Regions from separate parts of the Comamonas sp. CMM03 genome, predicted to be linked through region 1. Evidence: predicted binding sites of a transcription regulator. Region 1 holds the regulator's gene; the other holds the start of a gene.
What was found. Region 1 encodes NrdR, which represses ribonucleotide reductase genes. Its sites were predicted from a motif close to CACNANATNTNGTG; they were not measured.
Positions count from the first base shown of each region.

Region 1 (3,404 bases):
CTCAAGGAATGCATCGCCCGTGCCGGCTCGCTCGAAGGCGGTCTGCGCTACTACGTGGGCGCGGCCAACCTGCCCAACGACGGCGGCTACGCCTCCAAGGTGCTGGCCGAGCATGCACGCATCCGCCAGATCGCAGGCCGCCCTGCACCGGCAGCGGCCCCCGCCAAGCCGGCGCTGGTGGCCAAGGAAGCCGCGCCCAGCACCGTGGCTGCGGCCGATGTAGTGGCCGACGGCAAGCTGCTGGTCAACTGAGCCGCCCTCTGCTTTCACCTTTTCCAGCCGGCGCAAGCCGGCTTTTTCATGGGCGCGGTGCACGGGCTGCACAGGGCCACGCACCACCGCTGCGGCGGTACAAACCCAGGCCTGGAAACAGGCCCTTGCGGGTCAAGCCGCAAGGGCCGCGCTGGCTCCGCTACACTAATGGGGTACGCAACTGGCGATAGGCGCGGTTTATCGAGAACCGCGCTGACGTGGAACCACGGTGTGGCGCTCCTCCCCGATGAGCACCAGACCCGACAACCACCGGGGAGCGTACCGCCCAGGCTGCGCCAACACGGAATCGCCTGCCGCGTGTTTAGCCGTTCGCCTGGGCAGCCCTTGGATTCAAGGGAATATCAAGTTCACAGGACTGCCATGTTTCAACGCACCGATACCGTCGAGAAAGTCGACCCCGAACTGTTTGCCGCCATCCAGGCTGAAAACCATCGCCAGCAAGAGCACATCGAGCTGATCGCCAGCGAGAACTACTGCTCGCCCGCCGTGATGGAAGCCCAGGGCTCCCAGCTGACCAACAAGTACGCCGAAGGCTACCCCGGCAAGCGCTACTACGGCGGCTGCGAGAACGTGGACGTGGTCGAACAGCTGGCCATCGACCGCATCAAGAAGATCTTTGGCGCTGAAGCCGCCAACGTGCAACCCAATTCCGGCTCCCAGGCCAACCAGGCCGTGCTGATGGCGTTCGCCAAGCCCGGCGACACCATCATGGGCATGAGCCTGGCCGAAGGCGGTCACCTGACCCACGGCATGCCGCTGAACATGTCCGGCAAGTGGTTCAACGTGGTGTCCTACGGCCTGAACGCCGACGAAGCCATCGACTACGACAAGATGGAAGCCCTGGCGCGCGAGCACAAGCCCCGCATCATCATCGCCGGCGCTTCGGCCTACGCCCTGCGCATCGATTTCGAGCGCTTCGCCAAGATCGCCAAGGAAGTCGGCGCCATCTTCTGGGTGGACATGGCCCACTATGCCGGCCTGATCGCCGCTGGTGTGTACCCCAACCCCGTGCCCCACGCCGACGTGGTCACCACCACCACCCACAAGAGCCTGCGCGGCCCCCGTGGCGGCGTGATCCTGATGAAGGCAGAGCACGAGAAGGCCCTGAACAGCGCCATCTTCCCCGGCCTGCAAGGCGGCCCGCTGATGCACGTGATCGCCGGCAAGGCCGTTGCGTTCAAGGAAGCCCTGACCCCCGAGTTCAAGGCCTACCAGGAACAGGTGGTGAAGAACGCCAAGGTGATGGCCGACACGCTGACCGAACGCGGTCTGCGCATCGTCTCCGGTCGCACCGAAAGCCACGTGATGCTGGTGGACCTGCGTGCCAAGGGCATCACCGGCAAGGCTGCCGAAGCCGCGCTGGGTGCAGCCCACATCACCATCAACAAGAACTCCATCCCCAACGACCCGGAAAAGCCGATGGTAACCAGCGGCATCCGCGTGGGCACCCCTGCCATGACCACCCGTGGTTTCAAGGAAGAGGAAGCCCGCATCACCGCCAACCTGGTGGCCGATGTGCTGGAGAACCCCACGGACGAAGCCAACCTGGCTGCCGTGCGCGCCAAGGTGGCCGCACTGACCGCCAAGTTCCCCGTCTACAGCAAGTAAGCGGCTGCCCCGCCGACGGACTGCGCCATGAAGTGCCCTTTCTGCAGCCACCCGGACACCCAGGTCGTCGAGACCCGGGTCTCCGAAGATGGCAGCTTCATTCGCCGCCGTCGGCAGTGCGGGGATTGCGCCAAGCGCTTTACCACCTACGAACGCCCGGATGTGGCCTTCCCCGCGGTGGTGAAGAAGGATGGCCGACGCATAGACTACGACCGCAGCAAGCTGCAGGGTTCGTTCCGCCTGGCGCTGCGCAAGCGCCCGGTGCCGGCGGGCCAGGTGGATGCGGCCATGGAACGCATCGAGGAACAGCTGCTGACCTCGGGTGTGCGCGAGCTGCCTTCCAGCCGCATCGGCGAGCTGGTGATGAACGAGCTCAAGAAGCTGGACAAGGTGGCCTATATCCGCTTTGCCAGCGTCTACCGCAGCTTTGAGGACATCGAGGACTTCAAGCACCTGGTGGACGAAGTGCGCAACTGAAGCCGTTACGCCACCGCGCCCCGACCGGCCGCCCGCCCTGTGCGAGGCGGCTTTTTCTTGCCCGGGCCAGGGCCCGCCCCGGGATTGTTCCGCCGCTGGAACACAGTCTTCCATGCCAAACACCTAGGCAAGGCAGAAAGCCCCACGTAGCATGGCGGACTGCAGCCGCCCGCACGGCGGTCTGCCTGCTCCCATGGATATCGACACCTTCACACTTCGCACCGCCCTCACGCTCTACGCCCCCGGCGTGGTGTTTGCCAATGTGCTGCTGCAGCAACTGGGCCTGCCGGTTCCCGTGCTGCCCACGCTGCTGCTGGCCGGCAGCCTGGCCGCCAGCAGCCCGCGGCTGGCGCTGCTGTGGGGCACGGCCGTGCTCGCCGCCATGCTGGCCGACCGGGTCTGGTATCTGGTGGGACGGCGCTTTGGCACCCGCGTGCTGGCGTGGCTGTGCAAGCTCTCCCTGACGCCCGACAGCTGCATCAGCCAGACCGCCGACCGTTTTGGCCACTGGGGCCCCTGGTCGCTGCTGCTGGCCAAGTTCATCCCCGGTTTTTCGGCCGTGGCCGCCCCCATGGCCGGTGTGCTGCGCATGCCCGTGCCCCGCTTCACCCTGGCCGCGGCCAGTGGTGCCGGGCTGTGGGCCGGCGTGGCACTGGGCCTGGGCTGGCTGCTGCGGCGCCAGGTGGACGCGGCCCTGGCACTGCTGCACACCCATGGCCCGCTGCTGGCCGTGGTGGCCGTGCTGCTGCTGGGCCTGTGGCTGGGCTGGAAGCTGGTGCGCCGCCAGCTGTTTCTGCGCCTGGCCGCCATGCCTTCGGTCACCGCGGCGCAGTGGTGGCAGGCCCAGACCTCGGCCCAGCCGCCGCGCCTGCTGGATCTGCGCGGCCCGGCCCTGATTGCCGAGCTGGGCCCGATCACCGAGGCCCATGCCGTCACCCTGGCCCAGCTGCCGCGGCTGGTGCGCCACTGGCCGCGCGAGACGGCCATCGTCACCCTGTGCGCCTGTCCCCACGATGCCACGGCCGCCCGCGCTGCGCAGCGGCTTC
Region 1 covers NZ_JAHUXB010000001.1:51,141-54,544, reverse strand. Annotated here, with positions in the region: gene KW830_RS00260 (lytic transglycosylase domain-containing protein) at 1-252, shown strand, start outside; ZMP/ZTP riboswitch at 420-599, shown strand; gene glyA (serine hydroxymethyltransferase) at 634-1,881, shown strand; gene nrdR (transcriptional regulator NrdR) at 1,909-2,358, shown strand; gene KW830_RS00245 (VTT domain-containing protein) at 2,552-3,404, shown strand, end outside.

Region 2 (3,404 bases), on a different contig from region 1:
TTCACGGAGCCCAGGTTGCAGACGGCGGTTTCGCTGTCGCTGGTGTTCAGCGTGATTTCCGTGCACAGGTTGGAGGAGTGCACCACGCCCACATGCTGTTGGGGCGAGCGGATGTTGCAAGGGTCCTTGAACGTGATCCAGGGGTGGCCGGTCTCGAACAGCATGGACAGCATCTTGCGCCACACATCCACGGCGGGCACGCGCTTGAACAGCGTAATTTCGCCGGTCTGGGTCTTGGCTTCGTAGGCGGTGTAGGCCTTCTCGAAAGCCTGGCCGAACAGGTCGTGCAGCTCGGGCACGTCGGAAGGCGAGAACAGGGTCCAGTCGCCCTTTTCCACCACGCGCTTCATGAACAGGTCGGGAATCCAGTTCGCCGTGTTCATGTCGTGGGTGCGGCGGCGGTCATCGCCAGTGTTCTTGCGCAGTTCCAGGAATTCTTCGATGTCCAGGTGCCAGGTTTCCAGGTAGGCACAGACAGCGCCCTTGCGCTTGCCGCCCTGGTTCACCGCCACAGCCGTGTCGTTGACCACCTTCAGGAAAGGCACCACGCCTTGCGATTCGCCGTTCGTGCCCTTGATGCGGGCGCCCAGGGCGCGCACATTGGTCCAGTCGTTGCCCAGGCCGCCGGCAAACTTGGACAGCAGCGCGTTTTCCTTGATGGCGTCGTAGATGCCGCCCAGGTCGTCGGACACAGTGGTCAGGTAGCAGCTCGACAGCTGCGAACGCAGCGTGCCGCTGTTGAACAGCGTGGGCGTGGAAGACATGAAGTCGAACGAGCTCAGCAGTTCGTAGAACTCGATGGCGCGGGCATCGCGGTCGGACTCCTGCAGCGCCAGGCCCATGGCCACACGCATGAAGAAGCTCTGCGGCAGTTCGATGCGCGTCTTACGCACGTGCAGGAAGTAGCGGTCGTACAGCGTTTGCAGACCCAGGTAGTCGAATTGCTGGTCGCGCTCGGCCTTCAGTGCCTTGCCCAGGCGGGGCAGGTCGAACTTCAGCAGCTCTGGGTTGAGCAGCTCGTTGTCCACGCCCTTCTGGATGAATCCGGGGAAGTAGTCGGCATAGGCTGCGTCCATGTCGGCAGGCTGCACATCGCGGCCCATGACTTCGCGCACGATGGTGTGCAGCAGCAGGCGGGCGGTGACATAGGTGTAGTCGGGATCGGTCTCGATCAGGGTGCGGGCGGCCAGGATGGCGGCCTTGTAGACCTCGGCCAGCGGCACGCCGTCGTAGAGATTGCGCAGCGTCTCGCTCAGGATGGGCGCAGCGGAGATATCGGGGTTCAGGTTGCGGCAGGCAGCTTCAAACAGGGCCTGCAGGCGTTCCTGGTCCAGCGGCTGGCGCTGGCCGTTGTCGGTCACGTGCAGCGTGGGCTTGGGGGCTGCAGCGGCTGCGGCTTCTTCCTCGGCCTTCTTCTTGGCGGCGGCGCGTTCCTGGTTGCGGGCTTCGCGGTACAGCACATAGGCGCGGGCCACATCCTGGTGACCGCCACGCATCAGACCCAGTTCCACATGGTCCTGGATGTCTTCAATGTGGAAGGTGCCGCCGCCCGGACGCGAACGCACCAGGGCGCGGATCACGGCGTGGGTCAGGCTGTCGACGGTTTCGCGCACGCTGGCGGATGCAGCGCCCTGGGCGCCGCGCACGGCCAGGAAGGCCTTGGTGGCGGCGGTGGCGATTTTCTGCGGAGCAAAAGGCACGACATCGCCACTGCGGCGGATCACCTGGTAGGTCTCCAGCGCTACCTGGGTGGTCGTGGGCTGGTCGGCAGACAGGGTATTCGGTGCGTCTTGCATGGGTTCCTCTTGATTGGGATGGCGGGGCCGACGGCGGTGGGGCCCTGCGTCTGAATGCGGTAGTTGCAACAAGATGTTGCACACTAGATGTAGTGGTCGATTGATTGCCGAGCACTAGGGGTAGTGTACTGCGCAGGCCTGTGCTGCCAAGCCGGAAGCGGGAAAAAATCTGTGGCGTCAGGGGCTTGACACGCTGGCAGCGCCCGCCCGCTGGTGCTTTTCCGGCGAAAGTCCGCAAGCCATGCGGGGTGGCAGGCCATGGCGCCGGGCAATGGCGCACCAGCATTGCGTGCACCGGTGGTCCGGGGGCGTGTCTGCCGCCCGGGCGTCGCGTTTTGGCTGCAGCCTGCGGTCAATGGGGATTGACGCCGCGCATGGGGGCGAAAGTCTGCCTACCCATGCCGTCACGGCGCGCTGTGGCAGGGGGGTGGGTACGCACCAAGCAGAAGGAGAAGGCGCCGTGGCGGGCGGTGCGCGGCATGGGCACAGCGCAATGACCTTGCTGGCGGCGTGGAACGCACGCAGGGGGCTAGGCCGGCGGAAACTGCCAATCCGGGTGGCGGGTCTGCAAGGGGTGCTGCAGGCGCGGCCAGTCAAAACCGGGGCCGGGGTCCTGCTTGCGGCCGGGGGCAATGTGCTCGTGGCCGGCGATGTGCTGCAGCGGGTAATGCTGGCCAATGGCTTCGCTCAGCTGCAGCAGGCTGGTGTACTGGGCGTCTTCAAAGCCCAGGCCCTCCAGGCCTTCGAGCTCGATGCCGATGGAGTCGTCATTGCAGTTGCCGCGCCCGCGCCAGCTGGACTGGCCGGCATGCCAGGCGCGCGCGTCGGCACTGACAAACTGCCAGATTTGGCCTGTGCGCTCGATGAAGAAATGCGAGGACACCTCCAGCCCGCGAATGCCCTGGAAGTAGGGGTGGGCGTCCCAGTCCAGCTGGTTGGTGAACAGCTGCTGCACGCAGCCGGTGCCAAACTGGCCTGGCGGCAGGCTGATGGAATGCACCACCAGCAGATCGACCTGCGCCTGGGCAGGGCGGGGGCCGAAATTGGGCGAAGGCAGGTGGCGCACGCCGGACAGCCAGCCGTCACGCCACACAGGCGGGTCAAAGTCCATGGGAAGGAGGGTCTGTCGCTTCGGGCGCCAAGGGAGTCTGCAAACGGTTCACACGATAGCGCATTTGCTGCTGCCGCAGACCCGGGCGGGATGCCGCTGCCAGGCAGTGGCGGGGAGTCCCGTTCCGGTCGCCAGATGCAGGTCCTGGTGTTCGCAGGTTCAGGGGCGGGGGCCGAGCTTGCGGTGCGCCTCGCAGCAGTAGGACTGCTGCTGTGCATCGCTCAGGGCATCGCGCTGCGGCAGGTGCAGGCCGCAGTGGGCGCAGGCCACCATGGGCTGGGGCGGCGCGAGCGTGGGCTGGGACGGTGGCGCCGGGGGGCGCAGCGACTGGCGCTGCTTCTTCCAATACAGATAGAACACCGCCACCACGGCGATCACCAGCAGGTATTTCATTGCAAGCGCCCCAGCACCACTTCCAGCACGAAGCGCGAACCCACATAGCCCAGCAGCAGCAGCAGCGCGCCCGCATAGATCATGCGCACCGCATGGTTGCCGCG
Region 2 covers NZ_JAHUXB010000004.1:122,852-126,255, forward strand. Annotated here, with positions in the region: gene KW830_RS14480 (ribonucleoside-diphosphate reductase subunit alpha) at 1-1,796, opposite strand, end outside; gene ampD (1,6-anhydro-N-acetylmuramyl-L-alanine amidase AmpD) at 2,326-2,907, opposite strand; gene KW830_RS14490 (PP0621 family protein) at 3,067-3,300, opposite strand; gene KW830_RS14495 (inner membrane protein YpjD) at 3,297-3,404, opposite strand, start outside.
Region 2: a site for NrdR is predicted at 1,878-1,891, ahead of KW830_RS14480 (ribonucleoside-diphosphate reductase subunit alpha). Genes of this name have one in related genera too.